One region of the Pseudomonas sp. SG20052 genome, then DNA from elsewhere that is predicted to be linked to it. Evidence: predicted binding sites of a transcription regulator. Region 1 holds the regulator's gene; each other region holds the start of a gene.

What was found. Region 1 encodes sigma-54, which starts transcription at its own class of promoters, with help from an activator protein. Its sites were predicted from a motif close to ANTGGCATNNANNTTGCTNT; they were not measured.
Region 2: a site for sigma-54 is predicted at 3,667-3,686, ahead of glnK (P-II family nitrogen regulator). Genes of this name have one in related genera too.
Region 3: a site for sigma-54 is predicted at 3,900-3,919, ahead of flgB (flagellar basal body rod protein FlgB). Genes of this name have one in related genera too.

Annotation. Positions count from the first base shown of each region.
Region 1 covers NZ_CP134498.1:1,086,855-1,093,355, forward strand. Annotated here, with positions in the region: gene rapZ (RNase adapter RapZ) at 1-427, opposite strand, end outside; gene ptsN (PTS IIA-like nitrogen regulatory protein PtsN) at 430-894, opposite strand; gene hpf (ribosome hibernation-promoting factor, HPF/YfiA family) at 907-1,215, opposite strand; gene RHP74_RS04795 (RNA polymerase factor sigma-54) at 1,290-2,783, opposite strand; gene lptB (LPS export ABC transporter ATP-binding protein) at 2,968-3,693, opposite strand; gene lptA (lipopolysaccharide transport periplasmic protein LptA) at 3,693-4,241, opposite strand; gene lptC (LPS export ABC transporter periplasmic protein LptC) at 4,228-4,800, opposite strand; gene RHP74_RS04815 (HAD family hydrolase) at 4,808-5,332, opposite strand; gene RHP74_RS04820 (KpsF/GutQ family sugar-phosphate isomerase) at 5,332-6,306, opposite strand.
Region 2 covers NZ_CP134498.1:6,565,763-6,572,263, forward strand. Annotated here, with positions in the region: gene RHP74_RS30230 (HAD family hydrolase) at 1-487, shown strand, start outside; gene sutA (transcriptional regulator SutA) at 683-1,006, opposite strand; gene RHP74_RS30240 (secondary thiamine-phosphate synthase enzyme YjbQ) at 1,108-1,533, opposite strand; gene RHP74_RS30245 (ammonium transporter) at 1,748-3,085, opposite strand; gene glnK (P-II family nitrogen regulator) at 3,123-3,461, opposite strand; gene RHP74_RS30255 (accessory factor UbiK family protein) at 3,879-4,139, shown strand; gene RHP74_RS30260 (Bro-N domain-containing protein) at 4,560-5,087, shown strand; gene RHP74_RS30265 (HigA family addiction module antitoxin) at 5,084-5,362, opposite strand; gene RHP74_RS30270 (hypothetical protein) at 5,560-5,730, shown strand; gene RHP74_RS30275 (YifB family Mg chelatase-like AAA ATPase) at 5,909-6,501, shown strand, end outside.
Region 3 covers NZ_CP134498.1:5,017,023-5,023,523, forward strand. Annotated here, with positions in the region: gene RHP74_RS23045 (ribonucleoside-diphosphate reductase subunit alpha) at 1-630, shown strand, start outside; gene flgE (flagellar hook protein FlgE) at 917-2,230, opposite strand; gene flgD (flagellar hook assembly protein FlgD) at 2,262-2,987, opposite strand; gene flgC (flagellar basal body rod protein FlgC) at 3,003-3,446, opposite strand; gene flgB (flagellar basal body rod protein FlgB) at 3,450-3,857, opposite strand; gene cheR (protein-glutamate O-methyltransferase CheR) at 4,224-5,051, opposite strand; gene RHP74_RS23075 (chemotaxis protein CheV) at 5,098-6,030, opposite strand; gene flgA (flagellar basal body P-ring formation chaperone FlgA) at 6,113-6,501, shown strand, end outside.

The DNA.
Region 1 (6,501 bases):
TGGTGGTGTTCACCTTGAGGTCCGCCAGATCGGCGATCGGCCCCAGCAAACTGGTTTCGTCCTGAATCGCCTCCGCCAACGAACGGTGGGCAGTACTCAGTGGGTGGCGGCGGCGGGTTTCCGAGAAGCGTTTGAGCAACGTTTCTTCGTCGGCGTCCAGGTACAGCACATCACACTTGATATGCCGGCTGCGGACTTCTTCAAGCAATTCCGGAAACCGCGACAGGTGACTAGGCAGGTTGCGAGCATCGATGGATACCGCGACCAGCGGTTGTGCCAGCTCGGTATGAATCAGCGCGCGCTCGGCCAGTTCCGGCAGCAATCCGGCGGGCAGGTTGTCGATGCAGTAGTAGCCGTTGTCCTCGAGAACATCGAGTGCGGTACTTTTACCTGAGCCGGATCGGCCACTGACGATGATCAAGCGCATGGTTAATGACCGTTTTGCTCGTCCAGGACAACCTGATACAAGGCTTCATTGCTCGGGGCGCTGCGCAGTTTTTCGCGCACTTCCTTGCGGTCGAGCATGCTGGCGATCTGGCGCAGTAACTCCAGGTGCGCATCGGTAGCGGCTTCCGGGACCAGCAGAACGAACAGCAGGTCGACCGGGGCGCCGTCGATGGCGTCGAAATCAATGGGTGCATCAAGGTGCATCAGGGCGCTGATGGGCGAGGTGCAGCCCTTCAGGCGGCAGTGGGGAATGGCGATGCCGTTGCCAAAACCGGTTGAGCCGAGTTTTTCACGGGCAATCAGAGCCTCGAAGACATCTTGCATCTCCAGATCCGGCACTTCTTTGTGGATAAGGTTGGCAATTTGCTCGAGGGCTTTCTTTTTACTGCCGCCCGGCACGTTCACGAGGGAACGGCCGGGGGTCAGGATGCTTTCAAGTCGGATCATGGGTTGGGAGTGTTAACGACCGGTCGCGCCCTGGAGGAGGCTTTGGGTCTTTTCCTTATGCTTTTTGAGTTGTTTATCCAGCTTGTCGGTCAGTGCGTCGATCGCCGCGTACATATCGGTATGCTCCGCGTTTGCGACCACTTCATTGCCGGGAATATGCAGCGTGGCTTCGATTTTCTGCTTGAGCTTTTCGACCGTCATTGTGACCTGCACGTTGGTGATCTTGTCGAAATGCCTCTCTAATCGTTCGAGTTTTTCGCCGATGTAGGTGCGAAGAGGTTCGGTCACTTCCAGTTGGTGTCCACTGATGTTGACTTGCATACAGCTTCTCCTTCGTTGCCAGTGCATAAAGCGGCAGGCAGAAATGCCTGCCACTGGAACGCTGTGGCGTGGCTCTACATCAACCGCTTGCGTTCGCTCGAAGGCGCGATCCCGAGGGATTCACGGTACTTGGCGACGGTGCGGCGAGCCACCTGAATGCCTTGTGCCTCCAGTAAACCAGCGATCTTGCTGTCACTCAACGGCTTTTTCTGATTTTCAGCAGCAACCAGTTTTTTGATGATCGCGCGGATCGCCGTGGACGAGCATTCACCGCCTTCGGAGGTGCTGACGTGGCTGGAGAAAAAGTATTTCAGTTCATATATGCCCCGAGGGGTATGCATGAATTTTTGCGTGGTGACCCGTGAAATCGTCGACTCGTGCATCCCCACCGCTTCGGCGATGTCATGCAGGACCAGCGGCTTCATCGCTTCGTCGCCGTATTCAAGAAAGCCGCGCTGATGCTCGACGATCTGAGTGGCTACTTTCATCAGGGTTTCGTTGCGGCTTTGCAGGCTCTTGATGAACCAGCGGGCCTCTTGCAACTGATTGCGCATGAAGGTGTTGTCGGCGCTGGTGTCGGCGCGGCGCACAAAACCGGCGTATTGGGCGTTGACCCGCAGCCGTGGCACCGATTCCTGGTTCAGCTCGACCAGCCAGCGCTCATTGTCCTTGCGCACGATCACGTCAGGGACAACATATTCGGCTTCACTGGACTCGATCTGCGAGCCCGGGCGCGGGTTGAGGCTCTGCACCAGCTCGATGACCTGGCGCAGCTCATCTTCCTTGAGCTTCATGCGACGCATCAGCTGGCTGTAATCGCGGCTGCCGAGCAGGTCGATGTAGTCGGTGACCAGGCGTTTCGCTTCGGCCAGCCAAGGCGTCTTGGCAGGCAGTTGGCGCAATTGCAGCAGCAGGCATTCGCCCAGGTTGCGGGCGCCAATGCCGGCCGGTTCGAATTGCTGGATGCGGTGCAGGACGGCTTCGATCTCGTCCAGTTCGATGTCCAGTTCCGGATCGAAGGCCTCGAGAATTTCCTCGAGGGTTTCGTCCAGGTAGCCCTGATTGTTGATGCAGTCGATCAGGGTCACGGCGATCAGACGATCGGTGTCGGACATCGGTGCCAGGTTCAGTTGCCACAACAAATGGCTTTGCAGGCTTTCACCGGCCGATGTGCGGGTGGTGAAATCCCACTCGTCGTCATCGTTGCTCGGCAAGCTGCTGGCGCTGGTCTGGTAGACGTCTTCCCACGCGGTATCAACGGGCAGCTCGTTGGGAATGCGCTCGTTCCAGTCGCCTTCCTCGAGGTTATCCACCGTCGGGGCGGTTTCCTGGTAGGAGGGTTCCGAAATGTCGGCGTTGGGGAGCTGTTCGGCTTTGTCGGCCAAGGGGTCGGCGTTATCGAAGTCGTCGCCTTCTTCCTGGCGTTCGAGCATCGGATTGGACTCCAGGGCCTCCTGGATTTCCTGTTGCAGGTCCAGGGTCGACAATTGGAGCAGGCGGATGGCCTGTTGCAGCTGCGGTGTCATCGTCAGCTGCTGGCCCATTCTCAAGACTAGCGATGGTTTCATGGCAGGGGCTTAACACCTTATTCGCCGGCGCACATGCGCCATCCACTACAGGGCGCCGGAGCGCCAAACATAAGCAAATTATATGCCCGAAACTGCAGCGTTTGCCTAGAGCGCTGTAACAATAAAAAAGTATTGATTTTTTATCGAGACGAGCGCTCGGACAATCAGCCAGACACCTTACTGCTTAAAGGCGGAATTCATGGCCCAGATACACTTCCTTAACCAGTTCGTTGGCCAGGATGGTGGCGGAGTCACCTTCGGCGATCAGTTGACCATCGTTGACGATGTAGGCGGTTTCGCAGATATCCAGGGTTTCACGGACGTTGTGGTCAGTGATCAGCACGCCAATGCCTTTGGCCTTGAGGTGGTAGATGATCTGCTTGATGTCGCCCACCGAAATAGGGTCCACACCGGCGAATGGTTCGTCGAGGAGGATGAATTTCGGGTTGGTGGCCAGTGCCCGGGCGATTTCCACCCGACGACGTTCACCACCGGACAGGCTCATGCCTAGGTTGTCGCGGATGTGGCTGATGTGGAATTCCTGCAGCAGGCTTTCCAGTTCCTTGCGACGCTCGGCCTTGTCGAGTTCCTTGCGGGTCTCGAGGATGGCCATGATGTTATCGGCGACCGAGAGTTTGCGGAAGATCGACGCTTCTTGCGGAAGATAGCCGATACCGGCCTTCGCACGACCGTGCATTGGCTGGTGGCTGACGTCCAGGTCGTCGATCAGCACGCGACCCTGATCGGCCTGCACCAGGCCGACGATCATGTAGAAACAGGTGGTCTTGCCGGCGCCGTTAGGGCCTAGCAGGCCGACGATTTGACCGCTGTCGATGGACAGGCTGACGTCACGCACGACCTGGCGGCTCTTGTAGCTCTTGGCCAGATGCTGAGCTTTCAGAGTTGCCATTAAGGAGCCTTTTTCGCGTCGTTTTTCGGCTTGGGCTGGATCACCATGTCGATGCGCGGACGCGACTCGGTAACCTTGCTACCCGTAGCACGCCCGGCGCTCGCAAGCTTTTTCTGGGTGTCGTAGACGATTTTTTCGCCCTGGGTGACGTTGTTGTCCTTGTCGACGACTTTTGCCTTGTCGATCAGCACGACGCGGTTTTGCGAGGCGTGGTACTGGATGGTCACGCCCCAGCCCTGAACAGGCTTGGTGTCGCCGGCCGTCTGCATCTGCTCGAAGTAGGCGAGGTTGCCCACCGAGGTCACCACGTCGATGTCGCCAGCCGGGGTACGGGTGATGGTCACGGTATTGCCGGTGACCTTCATCGAGCCCTGAGTGATGATCACGTCACCTTTATAGGTGGCAACGCCATTCTTGTCGTCCAGTTGGGCGTCGTCGGCCTGAATGCGGATAGGCTGCTCTTGATCGTTCGGCAGAGCCCAGGCGCTCACGCTTCCCAGTGCTGCGCCCAGACTGAGCAAAATAGGGAGAGTTTTAACGAGCCTCATACTGTCCTCTTACGTTCGATAGCAGGTGTATCCTGCTTTCTTTCAAATACGCTTTCATTCCGTTGCCTGTCGATACACCGCCAGCGCCGTCGATTCTAACGGGTTGATCGGTCTGCGCATATTGCTGCTGCGGGAACACCGTCATTCGGGTGGTGGTAATCAGGGTTCGGCGGTTTTTCTCGTCGAAACGGGTGATGCGCACCGAGTCGATCAGCTCGACCTGAGTGCCGTCCGGGTTGACTTCGCCGCGCTCACTCTGGACGTGCCACGGAAACTGCGTACCGCGAAACATGTTCAGGTCAGGGTTGGTCAGCAACGTCACCTCGCTCGCTTTCAGGTGTTCGACCTTGTCGGACGTCATTTCGTATTGCAGTTTGCCGTCCGGCAGGTACTGAACGCTGTGGGCGTTGAGGGCGTAATAGTCGATTGCGCTTTCATCGACCGTGACCACCGGCTTGTCGAGGAAGCGTTCCGGGCTGATGTTCCAGTAGCCGACCGCGGCGAACAGCGCCGCGATGCAGCCGAACACCAGGATGTTACGAATCTTTTTGCTCAGCATAATGGGCTCACAGGTACGCGGCGTTGGCCGCATCGAGGCGGCCCTGGGCGCGCAGGATCAATTCACAGAATTCGCGAGCGGCACCCTCGCCACCACGGGCCAGGGTGATGCCATGGGCGTGTTCACGCACGAAGCTGGCAGCGTTTGCTACGGCCATGCCCAGACCCACGCGGCGAATCACCGGCAGGTCCGGCAAGTCGTCGCCCAGGTAGGCGACCTGTTCATAGCTTAGGTTGAGTTGGGCAAGAAGTTCGTCGAGCACCACCAGTTTGTCTTCACGACCCTGGTAAAGGTGTGGAATGCCGAGGTTCTTCGCCCGCCGTTCGACCACCGGGGTCTTGCGGCCGCTGATGATAGCGGTCTGCACGCCGGCTGCCATCAACATCTTGATGCCTTGACCGTCGAGGGTGTTGAACGTCTTGAATTCGCTGCCGTCTTCGAGAAAGTACAGGCGCCCGTCGGTCAGTACGCCATCGACGTCGAACACCGCGAGTTTGATCTGTTTGCCACGTTGCAGCAGGTCCGTGCTCATTACATTACTCCCGCACGCAGCAAGTCGTGCATGTTCAAGGCGCCGACCGGGCGGTCTTCGCTGTCGACCACGACCAGTGCGTTGATCTTGTGGTCTTCCATGATTTTCAGGGCTTCGGCGGCGAGCATTTCGGCGCGAGCAGTCTTGCCGTGCGCGGTCATGACCTGATCGATGGTGGCGCTGTGGATGTCGATGCTGCGGTCCAGTGTGCGGCGCAAGTCACCGTCGGTGAAGATCCCGGCCAGTTTGCCATCGGCTTCCAGGATCACGGTCATGCCCAGGCCCTTGCGAGTCATTTCCATCAGCGCATCCTTGAGCAGCGTACCGCGCTGAACCTGCGGCAGCTCCTGGCCAGCGTGCATGACGTTTTCGACTTTCAGCAGCAGGCGTCGACCCAGCGCGCCGCCTGGATGGGAAAAGGCGAAGTCTTCAGCGGTAAAGCCCCGGGCTTCCAGCAGCGCAACGGCCAGGGCATCGCCCATGACCAGCGCGGCGGTGGTCGACGAGGTCGGTGCCAGGTTCAGCGGGCAGGCTTCGTGCTCGACGTGAACGTTGAGGTTGACCTCGGCGGCCTTGGCCAGCGGCGAGTCCGGGTTGCCGGTCACGCTGATCAATTTGATGCCCAGACGCTTGATCAGGGGCAGCAGGGTGACGATTTCATTGGTGGAGCCGGAGTTCGACAGCGCGAGGATGATGTCGTCGCGGGTGATCATGCCCATGTCGCCGTGGCTGGCTTCGGCCGGGTGCACGAAAAAGGCCGTGGTGCCGGTGCTGGCCAGGGTGGCGGCGATCTTGTTGCCGATGTGCCCCGATTTGCCCATGCCGACCACGACCACGCGGCCTTTGCTGTCCAGAATCATCTCGCAAGCGCGTACAAAATCTGCGTCGATATGGGGCAGCAAGCCTTGTACGGCTTCCAGTTCGAGGCGGATGGTGCGTTGTGCAGATTGAATCAGGTCGCTGGATTGGCTCATGTCAGAAATCGTATAGCCTGATGAAAAGGCGGCGATTATAGCGGTAATGATCAAAACCCTCACGCAAGTTCGTCACGCTTTGTCATTCCCTGTTACTGAATCCCTTCTGAACAAGGCTTTTTGCCTGTCAAGTTGCTGAACATGGGCCGGCGTGGGCCTTGGGCGCTTGGCCTTTGCAGTGATATAGTTCGCCGC
Region 2 (6,501 bases), 1.3 Mb from region 1:
TGCGCTGGAAGAGGCCGGATACGACCACGGCGAGGCTTCGGACCTGGCCGACAAGAGTTTTGAAGTGTTTCTGCATGCCCGGCACCAGATCGAAGTGTTTCCCGACGTCGAGCCGACGCTGGAAACCCTGGCCAAGCATTACGCCCTGGGTGTGCTCACCAATGGCAACGCCGATGTGCGCCGGCTGGGGCTGGCCGATTACTTCAAGTTTGCGTTGTGCGCCGAAGACATCGGCATCGCCAAGCCCGATGCGCGCCTGTTTCATGAGGCATTGCAACGGGGCGGTGCGACGGCGGAGACGGCGGTGCATATCGGCGATCATCCGGGGGATGACATTGCCGGGGCGCAGCAGGCGGGGTTGCGGGCGATCTGGTTTAACCCGGCGCGCAAGGCCTGGGAAGCCGAGAAGGCACCGGATGCCGAGATTCGCAGTTTGACCGAGTTGCCGGCGTTGCTGGCTCGGTGGAATTCCCAGCACCAATCCTGAGATCACCGATATTCCCTTGTAGGAGTGAGCCTGCTCGCGATTGCGGTGTGACATTCAGCATTTATGTTGCCTGACACACCGCAATCGCGAGCAGGCTCACTCCTACAGGGGATCGCCGCAGGCCCAGAGCTTTTTACCGCCCATGAAAAAGCCCGCAGCGACGGCGGGCCTTTTCAGCAAGCCAATAGCAGACGCTTAGATAGGCCGGCTGCCGTACTTGTTGTCAGGCTTCTTGGGCGGATCGGCGACCACATTGGCCTCCACTTCCTGCACCTTGCCGCCCCGTGCCAGAAACTCTTCCATGGCCTTGGCCAGGGCGTCGCGTTCCTTGTTCTTGGCTTCGACGCTCGGCAGCTCATCGACCGATACCGCAGCCTTGGCTTTGCCTTTGGCGGTCGGAACGGGCGTTTCACCGCCGTCGTCTTCAGCGACGTCTTCGGCCGCTGCTTCCAGACCTTCTTCGGTTTCGTCGTCGTCGCCTACTTCGAGGTCGTCGTTTTCCAGATCATCGTCGCTCATGTTCTACCTCATGACTTGCGAAAAGCAGATTAGTTATAGCCCAGCTTCACCGTCTGTCGACAGCCGCCGGAAAAATTCAATAACCGCTGGTGACCAGCGGTTCATGCCTCTTCACCGTGCACGGTGGCGAGGACTTTACGGGCACCGCCAAAATCACGGTGCTCGCCCAGATAAACACCTTGCCAGGTCCCCAGCGCCAGTCGGCCTGCCGAAATCGGCAAACTGAGCTGACAGCCAAGCACGCTGGCCTTGAAGTGCGCCGGGAGGTCGTCCAGGCCTTCGTCGTTATGCTCATAGCCGTCTGTTCCTTGTGGGATCAGACGATTGAAAAATCGTTCGAAGTCGCGACGTACCGCCGGATCGGCGTTCTCGTTGATGGTCAACGACGCCGAGGTATGCTGCAGCCACAAATGCAACAGACCGACCCGGCACGCCTTGAGTTCAGGCAGGCCGGCGAGTAACTCGTCCGTTACCAGATGAAAGCCCCGGGGCCGTGCCCGCAGGGTAATCAGAGTCTGTTGCCACATACAGTTCTCCGCACGTTCGGGGCGCATTCTAGCGCGCTCTGGGAAAAAACAAAGGCCCTAATATTCCTTCAATCATGTAAGCCATTGGCCGCAGAAAAACGCCCGTCGTAAACGCCACCAAACGTGTACGAAAAAACCTTTCAGCAGTCTCTTCACTGACAAACGCCAGACAAAAAAATGCCCGGCAAGCCGGGCAAGTTTTTTATGCGCGTGCTTACAAGTTGTAGCCGCGTTCGTTGTGGAGTGCCAGGTCGATGCCGACGGCCTCTTCTTCTTCCGTGATACGCAGACCCATGACAGCGTCCAGTACCTTGAGAATGATGTAGGTGACGATCGCGGTGTAGATCACCGTGAAGCCCACGCCTTTGCACTGAATCCAGACTTGAGCGGCGATGTCGGTGACGGTGCCGAAGCCACCCAGGGACGGTGCGGCGAACACACCGGTCAGGATCGCGCCGAGGATACCGCCGATGCCGTGCACACCGAAGGCGTCCAGGGAATCGTCATAACCGAGTTTGCGTTTCAGGGTGGTGGCGCAGAAGAAGCACACCACGCCCGCTGCCAGGCCGATGACCAGCGCGCCCATCGGGCCCACGGTGCCAGCGGCCGGGGTGATGGCGACCAGACCGGCCACAACACCCGAAGCGATACCCAGTGCACTTGGTTTGCCGTGAGTGATCCACTCGGCGAACATCCAGCCCAGTGCAGCGGCGGCGGTTGCGATCTGGGTCACCAGCATTGCCATACCGGCCGTGCCGTTGGCCGCAGCGGCGGAACCGGCGTTGAAACCGAACCAGCCGACCCACAGCATCGCGGCGCCCATCAGGGTGTAACCGAGGTTGTGCGGTGCCATCGGGGTGGTCGGGAAGCCTTTGCGCTTGCCGAGCACGATGCACGCAACCAGACCGGCCACACCGGCGTTGATGTGCACCACGGTGCCGCCCGCGAAGTCGAGCACACCCCAATCCCACATCAGGCCGCCGTTGCCGGACCAGACCATGTGCGCAATCGGTGCGTAAACCAAGGTGAACCACACGCCCATGAAGATCAGCATGGCGGAGAACTTCATCCGCTCGGCGAAGGCACCGACGATCAGCGCAGGGGTGATGATGGCGAAGGTCATCTGGAAGGTGATGAACACCGCCTCAGGGAACAGCGCCGCAGGACCGGTCAGGCTCGACGGCGTGACACCGGCGAGGAATGCCTTGCCCATGCCACCGAAGAACGAGTTGAAGTTGACGACGCCCTGCTCCATGCCGGTGGTGTCGAACGCGATGCTGTAGCCATAAATGACCCACAGAATGCTGATCAGACCGGTAATGGCGAAGCACTGCATCATCACGGAAAGAATGTTTTTGGAGCGAACCATGCCGCCGTAGAACAGGGCGAGGCCGGGAATGGTCATGAACAGCACGAGGGCTGTCGAGGTCATCATCCAGGCGGTATCGCCGGAGTTGAGGACTGGGGCCGCCACTTCGTCTGCCGCCATAGCCAGGCTGGGCATTACGAGGGACAACAGGGCTCCTAGCCCTGCGAATTTACGCAGAGTCATATTGTTTTCTCCTGGGGCGTTGGGTTTGTGGCGGCGTTTAAATCGCGTCGGTATCGGTTTCGCCGGTACGGATGCGAATCGCCTGTTCCAGATTGACCACGAAGATCTTGCCGTCACCGATCTTGCCGGTGTTGGCGGCCTTGGTTATCGCCTCGATAACCCGGTCCAGATCCTTGTCGTCAATGGCGACATCGATCTTTACCTTAGGCAGGAAATCGACCACGTATTCCGCGCCGCGATACAGCTCGGTGTGACCCTTCTGCCGACCGAAGCCTTTGACTTCAGTAACGGTAATGCCCTGCACGCCGATCTCGGACAGCGACTCGCGCACGTCGTCCAGTTTGAACGGCTTGATGATGGCAGTGACTAGCTTCATGAAAACTCTCTCCCGAATTGGTGGACTTGCCCCAGGAAAACAAACCCGACTCAAGTCTAAGCGCAGTGCCTGGCTTTGTAACGCATCGTCGACCTTACCTGCCCGTCCGACGCCAGCTAACCGCTCCTCACGAAACAACTCCCCGTTCCGCTTGGCGCACTGCATTCGTCACAGCGACTGCATCAGTGCATGGGTTACGACTGACTAAGCAGAAAGCTTGCCATCTCGCCAAAACCCACTGAATTCAACCCCTTGACCGCTGCCAACAGCCCCTTTCCTCAATCGGCCCCACGGTTACGCACAACAACAGTGCGCAGCCGTCTGTCCACATGCGCGAAAAGCGTGCATCCCTGCTGACGGAATTGACTATAGACACTGCGTGATACACTGCCCGCCATTGTTGACAGGACATTTCCCATGCTCGCACCCAAAGATTTCCTCGACGCCCTGAGCGGCACCGCCTCCCGCCTCTTCAGCGGCGAAACCCCATTGCCGAAAAGCGAAATCGAAAGCCAGTTCAAGGCGTTGTTGCAGAGCGGCTTCAGCAAGCTGGACCTGGTGAGCCGGGAAGAGTTTGATAGCCAGATGGTTGTGCTGGCGCGGACCCGGGCACGGCTGGAAAGCCTCGAAGCGAAGGTTGCGGAGCTGGAAGCGAAGCTGAATCCGCCTGCCGAGTAACCCTGCTGACAACGCAACCCCCTGTGGGAGCGAGCCTGCTCGCGATTAGAGTCACCTCGGTCTACCAGCCTTCCCACACTGGCCAGACCAACCCTGTAGGACCTGTCAAAGGCTGCAATCTTCTGATCTGCCGCCCCGCCACCATCTCGGCAACGTCCTACAAAGATCACCACCGCCGTCCGATAGCGCCGTGAAGCCCAGGCTCCTAAGCTCATTCTCAGCTGAATATTCAGCACTGGGTTTGGCGACCTGGAAGCTTAAGGCGTACGACGACCATCTCTCGAGTCATGGCGGCTGTGCGTGGGAGACCTTCGGGTCTGCCGGGTTCCTTTTGCTCCGGTTCGCCAACCCGCGTACAGCTGCCACCCAATTGTTTGGCGACGATTGACGGCAGCCTCTTTAGCAAAAGGAGCTGTATTAATGAGTTGCGATAACGCTTATCTAGTCCCTCACGTCTTCACCCGCCACAAACTCCACCTCCACGCGCTTTTGATCGAAAACCAGCCTTGGTTCAGCGCCCGAGACCTGGGCCGTCTGCTTCGCCTTTTCCTCGACGAACGCGCCGTCCGAAAACTCGATCCCGATCAACATCAATCCGCGCGAGTCGTCATCCACGGCACCCTCGAAAACACCCTGCTAATCAGCGAATCCGGCGTCTACGCCCTGCTTATCTACCACTACTGCCCCGAATACCGAGGCCTGCGCGAATGGCTGACCCACAACGTAGTGCCAGCCCTCAGAGACGCCCAACAACCGACGTCAAGCGAACGCCCGGTCCTGAGTCTGTTGAACTGGCCGGAGATGTCGCTGAGTTTGCTGCACTGGAATAACCAGCCGTGGATTCGGTTGCAGGATGTTCCGCAGATGCTTGCGGAGGGTGAACGGGCGCAACGGACGGTCAATGCGCCTTGGTGGAAGCGTGCTTCGCGGATCTTGCAATCGCTTTAAGTATTTAAAGCCCTACCACGTTCGATTCCAGCTTCCCGCAAATCGTAAGTCGCTTGCAGGTTCAGCCAGAACTCGGGCGTGGTGTTCAGGTGACCAGATAGCTTCTTCGCCAGACCCGCACTGACACCGACCTGCTGACTCACAACATCGCCTATTTCCGCCTCTGGCTCGTTCAGCAATCGAGCCAAAGCCGCGGTTGCAATATCCAGCGGCTTCAAAAACTCTTCGCTGAGAATTTCACCTGGATGAATCGGGCGCATTCCATTCCTTTTCATTCGCGTCTTCTACGGCTGTTTCAGCGAGATCATAAGCAGCAACCTTCTGATCGCAAGACCATCCACGCTCTTTCACCGTCGTCCTTCAACTTTTTAGGCACGGTCCTACAAAAAGCAGCTCTCCAGCCTGATTTAATAGTTCGCACCCGCTCCTCTACGCTTTCCGCCAAACAAACATCCAATCCCAGGAGGTTCTAATGAGCCCGAAAAAGCGAAAGGCGAAGCTCTTACAAATTGCCGAGTTTCACGCCGAAGCACGTCGCTTGGCTGGAAGTTTATCGGCCAATCAACGACGCTTTATTGAAGTCGCCATCGCGTATGGCAAAGAACTTGAGCCAAGCGGTTGGTTGGCCGGTGGACGAAGCTGAATTTTTTCGAGATAGAAACCGTCTAGTGGCGGTTTTTTTGTACCTCGCCGATGCTCTTGTTCTTAGCCGTAACATCCCGCGAAAGTTTGCTCGCGTAACCGCCCCACCAATTTCCTCTCCCCGTCTACCCTTAAAAAACCCGCAGGAAGCGGCCTCTCGTTTAGCTCAAGGAACGACCATGTCCCTCTCCATCGTCCACAGCCGCGCCCAGATTGGCGTGGATGCGCCCGCCGTCACCGTCGAAGTCCATCTGGCCAATGGCTTGCCGTCCCTGACGATGGTCGGTTTGCCCGAAGCGGCAGTGAAGGAAAGCAAGGACCGGGTGCGTAGCGCGATCATCAATTCAGGCCTGCAATTTCCGGCGCGGCGCATCACGCTGAATCTCGCGCCTGCGGACTTACCTAAAGATGGTGGACGGTTTGATCTGGCGATCGCCTTGGGGATTCTGTCCGCCAGCGTGCAGGTGCCGACATTGACACTGGATGACATTGAATGCCTGGGAGAACTGGCACTGTCAGGCGCGGTACGTGCCGTGAGAGGCGTATTGCCGGCTGCGCTGGCCGCACGCAAGGCCGGGCGGTCGCTGATGGTGCCGCGGGAGAATGCCGAAGAAGCCTGCCTGGCGTCGGGATTGAAGGTGTTTGCAGTGGATCACCTGCTGGAAGCCGTTGCGCACTTCAATGGACATACGCCGGTTGAACCCTACGTTTCCAATGGCTTGCTCTACGCCAGCAAACCCTATCCGGACTTGAATGAAGTGCAGGGGCAAAT
Region 3 (6,501 bases), 2.9 Mb from region 1:
GCCCGTGTGCAGAAAGGCATTCGTAACTCCAACATCATGGCCATCGCACCGACCGCGACCATCGCCAACATCACCGGCGTATCGCAGTCGATCGAACCGACCTACCAGAACCTCTACGTGAAATCGAACCTGTCGGGCGAATTCACCGTGATCAACCCGTACCTGGTTCGCGACCTGAAGGCTCGCGGTCTGTGGGACTCGGTCATGATCAACGACCTGAAGTACTACGACGGTTCGGTGCAACAGATCGAGCGCATCCCGCAAGAACTCAAAGAGCTCTACGCGACCGCCTTCGAAGTGGACACCAAGTGGATTGTTGACGCGGCAAGCCGTCGTCAGAAGTGGATCGACCAGGCTCAGTCGCTGAACCTGTACATCGCTGGCGCTTCGGGCAAGAAGCTGGACGTGACCTACCGCATGGCCTGGTACCGTGGTCTGAAAACCACTTACTACCTCCGTGCCCTGGCCGCGACCAGCACCGAGAAGTCGACCATCAACACCGGCAAGCTGAACGCTGTTTCCAGCGGCGGCAACCACGGTGAAGATTCGGTCCTGGCAGCGCCAGCCGGCCCCGCTCCAGTGCCGAAGGCTTGCGCCATCGACGAGCCGGATTGCGAAGCTTGCCAATAAGCTGAGCCGGTGAGCGCCGCAAGGCGCTCGTCTGGATAACCCCCGATCAGTCCTCTGGATTGTCGGGGGTTTTCTTTTGCCCCAAGGAAAGTGGTGACCGGGCTGACGCCTTCGCGAGCAGGCTCGCTCCTGAACTGGACAGGCGCCGCACTGAAGATCCTTTGTAGGAGCGAGCCCGCTCGCGAAGGGGCCATCACTGACAACGCAAAATTCGGCACTCGAGACAAATCCCGCCCATAAAAAAAGCCCCTCTCACGAGGGGCTCTTTATTCAGCGCGAACCAGCATCAGGTCATCTGAATGATGGTCTGCATGATGGTGCTCTGAGTGGAGATGGTCTTGGCGTTTGCCTGGTAGTTGCTCTGCGCCTTGATCAAATCGACCAGTTCGTTGGTCAGGTTGACGTTGGACTCTTCCAGGGAGTTGGACACCACCGCACCCAGCGTACCGGTTTTCGGAGCATCGACACCCGCCTCGCCCGAGGCGAAGGTTTCTTTCCAGCGCGTACCACCGATGGGCTGCAGGCCTTGCTCGTTGGCGAAGCTCGCGACCGCCACCTGGCCGATGGCCTTGGTTTGCTGGTTGCTGAAGTTAGCGGTCATGACACCGGTTTCGTCGATGGTCAGGCTGGAAATCTGGCCAGTGGCGTAGCCGTCCTGAAACTGCTGGGTACGGGCAGTCGGCGAATTGTAAGAGGTGGTCTTGGTCATGTCGAAGGACAGGCCGCCAGTGGCCGCAACCGAACCGTTAGGCCCCCAGACTTTCGGCGTCACGTTGGCATTGGTGACCACGCCCGGCACCCAACCGGTCAACTGGAAGACTTTACCGGTCACAGCAAAGCCAGGACTGCCGGTCATGGTGTTGACGGTACCGTCAGAGTTGAAGGTCACGTTGGCCGTCACTGGCACCGGTGGCTCGGCGGCCGGGTTGGAAGGCGAACGACCGTCCACGTAGGTGTACACGGTCCAGTCGTTGGTACCGGTTTTCACGTAGTACTGGTCCAGGTTGTGCTCATTACCCTGGCTGTCGTAGATATGCGTGGAGATCGGCTTGTTGTAGCTCAATGGCTCGGCCGGGTTGAATGGTGTAACGGTCGGCAGGGCTTCCGAGGAGTTCAGGTTAATCGTCTGGTCGACGCGAGTGGTGGCCTTGGGCGACAGGCTCGAGGTGTCGATTTTCAGGTCGGTCAGCACGCCATTGATGATCTTGCCGTTGTCATCAACGCCGTAACCTTGCAGGCGGTTGCCGTTGTTGTCGACCACGTAGTTTTCGGCGTCAGTCTTGAACGCACCGGCACGGGTGTAGCTCAGGGAACCGTTGTCGCTGAGGATGAAGAAACCGCTGCCCTGGATGCCCATGTCCAGCACGTTGCCGGTGTTGTTCACGTCGCCCTGGCCGAACTGCTGGGAAACGTTGGCCAGACGCACGCCGTTGCCGACGGTCTTGCTGCCGGTACCCAGGCGCGTGGCCGAGTACACGTCTTCGAATTCTGCACGGGACGATTTGAAACCGGTGGTCGCGACGTTGGCGATGTTGTTGCCGGTCACGTCCAGTTGTTTGTTGGCTGCATAGAGACCGCTAAGGCCGATATTGAAAGACATATTCCACTCCTTTGTGCCGTGTTAGTCGGCTCTATATACCAATGGTCTGTACTTTGGACAGGGCGATACTGCCCAGGCCTGCGAGGTTCAGCATCAACTCACCGCCGGTCTGGCTGATGGTCACGCTGTTGACGGTGGCCGGCAGGTAGGTCACCAGCGCGGTCGCCTTGCTGTCGTAAGTCGCGGTGGCGGCAAATTTGTACGTGCCCGCCTTGGCCACTTCGCCCGCATCGTTCTTGCCGTCCCAGATGAAGCTGGCGTTGCCGGCCTGCTGGCTGCCCATGTCGATGGTGCGAATCACTTTGCCATCGGCGTCGGTGATCTTGATCGTCACCGGATCCACCGATGCCGGAACCACGGCCGTGCCGTTGAAGCTCTTGGAGGTATCGACCACCGCTGTGTCGGTCTGCGCGACCACCGAGCGGCCCACCAGCGAAGATGCTTGCAGCGCTTGCGACGAGTTGTAGTTGCCGGCAATGCCGCTGACCGTATCGTTCAGCGTGGTGATGCCTTCCAGGCTACTGAACTGTGCCAACTGAGCCACGAAGTCACCGTTGTCCTGCGGCTCGAGCGGGTTCTGGTTCTTCAGCTGGGTAACCAGCAATTGCAGGAACGCGTCCTTGCCCAACGCCTTCTTGCCGGTGGCGCTGTTGGTGGCCGAGGCCAGGCCGTCGCTGCTGGTGTTATTGGTCTTGACCGAAGAGTTGGCCAAGACGTCCTTGATGCTCACGCCGCTGGTGGTATCGGTAACACTCATCTGAGTCGCCCCTTATCACTGACCGAGGGTCAGGACCTTCTGCATCATGGTTTTGGCGGTGTTCATCATTTCAGCGTTGGTCTGGAACGAGCGACTGGCGGAAATCATGTCGGCCATTTCTTCGACAACATTGACGTTCGGGTAGTAGACGTAGCCCTTGGCATCGGCGGCCGGATGGTTCGGCTCGTAACGCGCGTCAAGGTTGCTCTGGTCTTCGACCACGCCCAGCACTTGCACGCCTTGGCCGGCGGCGTCCTGGTTCTGGAACAGCGAATCGCTGCCGCCGCTCTGGCCGCCCTGGAACATGGTGGCGAACACCGGGTGACGGGCGCGATAGGTCTGGTCGATGCTCGACGAGACGGTTTCGGCGTTGGCGATGTTCGAGGCCACGGTGTTCAAGCGCGTGGTCTGCGCGCTCATGCCGCTACCGGCAATGTTGAAAACACTGGATAGGGACATGACTTACTCTCCGCGCAGGGCTGACATCAGCCCTTTGAATTTGCTGTTGAGCAGGGTGAAGCTGGCCTGGAAGCCGACGGCGTTTTCCGCGTAGTTCGACTGTTCCAGTTGGGCGTCCACGGTGTTCTGGTCGATCGACGGCTGCATCGGCGTGCGATACATCAGCGACTCGTCGCCATTGCCCAGGCCTTCAGCCTCGATATGGCGGTTGTTGGTCATGTTCAAGGCAAACGTGCCGCCCTTGGTTTTCTCGTTCTGTGCGGCGAGCACTTTGGAGAATTCCAGGTCCCGAGCCTTGTAGTTCGGGGTATCGGCGTTGGCGATGTTGTTGGCCAGGACCTCGGCACGCTGCGCGCGGAAGCCCAGGGCTTGTTCGTGGATACCGAGCGCTTTATCGAAGCTGATGCTCATGTCGGGAAACCTTCGGGTGACCTGATTTTTCGTAACAGAGACATAGCAAGTGGCGTGCCAATTCAAAAAGCCCCGGAAACCGGGGCTTTGCCGGCAGTGGCAAGGCGGCAATGCCAGAAAAGCGGCAACCGATTTCCGCCGCCTGCCGCTTTTCTGCCGCTTATCACCCTCTAAAGAACACCACCATCCCCTGTGGGAGCGAGCCTGCTCGCGATGGCGTCGTGTCAGCCAGCATCCATGTTTCTGTTACACCGCTATCGCGAGCAGGCTCGCTCCCACAGGGGGATCGTGGTGATGTCAGGGAAATCATCGGGCAAAAAAAACGGGAACCCCTGAGGACTCCCGTTTTTTGATGCGGCCAACGAATCACTTCGCCTGGTAAATGATCCCCGGGCTGCACTGGACCATCTGGTAATGATCCGGCAAACCGTTCAGCGCTTCGGAGGCGCCGAGGAACAGATAACCGCCCGGCTTGAGCGTGCTGTGAATACGCAACAGGATGTCTTTCTTCACCTCGGCGGAGAAGTAGATCAGCACGTTGCGGCAGAACACGATGTCGAACTTGCCCAGGGCCGCGTAGCTGTCCAGCAGGTTGAACGAGCGAAACTCCACGCGGCTCTTGATCGGCGCCTTGATCGCCCAGCGCCCCGGCCCTTTGGGGTCGAAGTAACGCTGAAGGCGCTCGGGCGACAGACCACGGCCGATGGCCAGGCTGTCGTACTCGCCGGTCTTGCAGTTGGTCAGCATGGTGCCGGACAAGTCGGTCGCGACGATTTGCGCGCCCATCTTCAACTGGCCCATGTTGACGCGCTCGAACTCATCGATCGACATCGACAGCGAATACGGTTCCTGACCCGACGAGCACGCCGCCGACCAGATCCGCAAGCGCTGGCCGGGGGCCGCCTTGATCGCTTCGGGCAACACCTTGTTCTTCAAGACTTCAAACGGATAGGTGTCACGAAACCACAAGGTTTCGTTGGTGGTCATGGCATCCACCACCATCTCGCGCAAACCGCTGCGCGGCTGGGTCTGGATGCGCTGAACCAGCTCACCCAGGGATTTGATGCCTTGCTGCTCCATCAGCTTGTTGAGACGGCTCGAGACCAGGTACTGCTTGTTTTCACCGAGCAAAATGCCACAGGCTTTTTCCAGGAATACCCGGAACTGTTCGAAATCCAAATTACCCGTAGACAAAGATGCCGCCTCTTAAATCGTGTTAACCGCCAGGGGCAGAAGGCCCCTAGCTGATATCTGCTGCTTTGATCCGGTCGACTACCCGGGATGCCAGGTCATCAGGACGGAATTTTGCCAGGAAGTCGTCCGCGCCGACCTTCTTGACCATTGCCTGATTGAATACACCCGACAACGAAGTATGCAGGATGATATGTAGCTTTTGCATGCGCGGGTCGTTGCGGATCTCGGCCGTCAGGGTGTACCCGTCCATTTCCGGCATCTCGATGTCGGAAATCATCATCAGGAACTCTTCTTCCGGCTTCTTGCCCTCATCGACCAGCTTGCGCAAGTAATCCAGCGCTTGCCTGCCGTCGTTCAATGCCACCACTTCAACGCCGACCGTTTGCAGGCAACGGGTCACCTGCTTGCGCGCCACCGACGAGTCATCGACCGTCAATACCCGCAAGGACAGCGCCTTGTGCTGGGTTTCGACATCCACCACGCCGACCGAAATCGCTTCCGGTGTCGGCGCCACTTCCGCCAGCACTTTCTCGACGTCGATGATTTCGACTAACTGATTGTCGACCCGAGTCACAGCCGTCAGGTAATGATCGCGTCCCGTGCCCTTGGGTGGCGGATGAATCTCCTCCCAGTTCATGTTGACGATGCGCTCTACCGATCGCACCAGGAATCCCTGGGTCTTGGTGTTGTACTCCGTGATGATCACGAAGGGATTGCTTTGATCTTTAAGTGCGCCCGAGCCGGTCGCCATCGCCAGATCAAGAATCGGAATGGTCGCCCCCCGGATATTTGCCACACCGCACACGACAGGACTGGACTTGGGCATCAGGGTCAGTTTGGGGCATTGCAGCACTTCCCGAACCTTGAACACGTTGATCCCATACAGCTGCTGGCCGTCGAGACGGAACAACAACAGCTCAAGGCGATTCTGCCCAACCAGTTGCGTGCGCTGGTTTACTGAATCCATTACACCAGCCATGCACTGACTCCTACACCAACGCTTAAGTGTGTTGCGACGCACATTTATTGCTAAACGGCACGGCGCTTGCTTTTTAACTCTTATGAACACAGAACCGACATTTTTCCGACGCCTGACATCAATTACCCGCAAATTGCTTTGCGCAATGTCGGCCGCCTGCCTGTTCAACGCTGGCAGCCCTGCCCTTGCTGACGCGGTTACCTTGCCTGACATGCTTATCGGCGTCACTCAGGGCTTTCTTGAATTCACCGTAGAAGACTATTTGGCTACCAGTCAAACGGAAGGACGCTACGAAATCGAAGTCAACCAGCTCGATCCGCGACTGCGCATGCCCATGTGCGACAAGGAATTGACAGCCACCCTGGAGAGCCCGGCGACCCCGATCGGACGGGTCACGGTCAAGGTCCGCTGCGACAGCACATCCCCCTGGACAGTCTTCGTGCCCGCTCAAGTCCGCCTGTTTCGGGACGT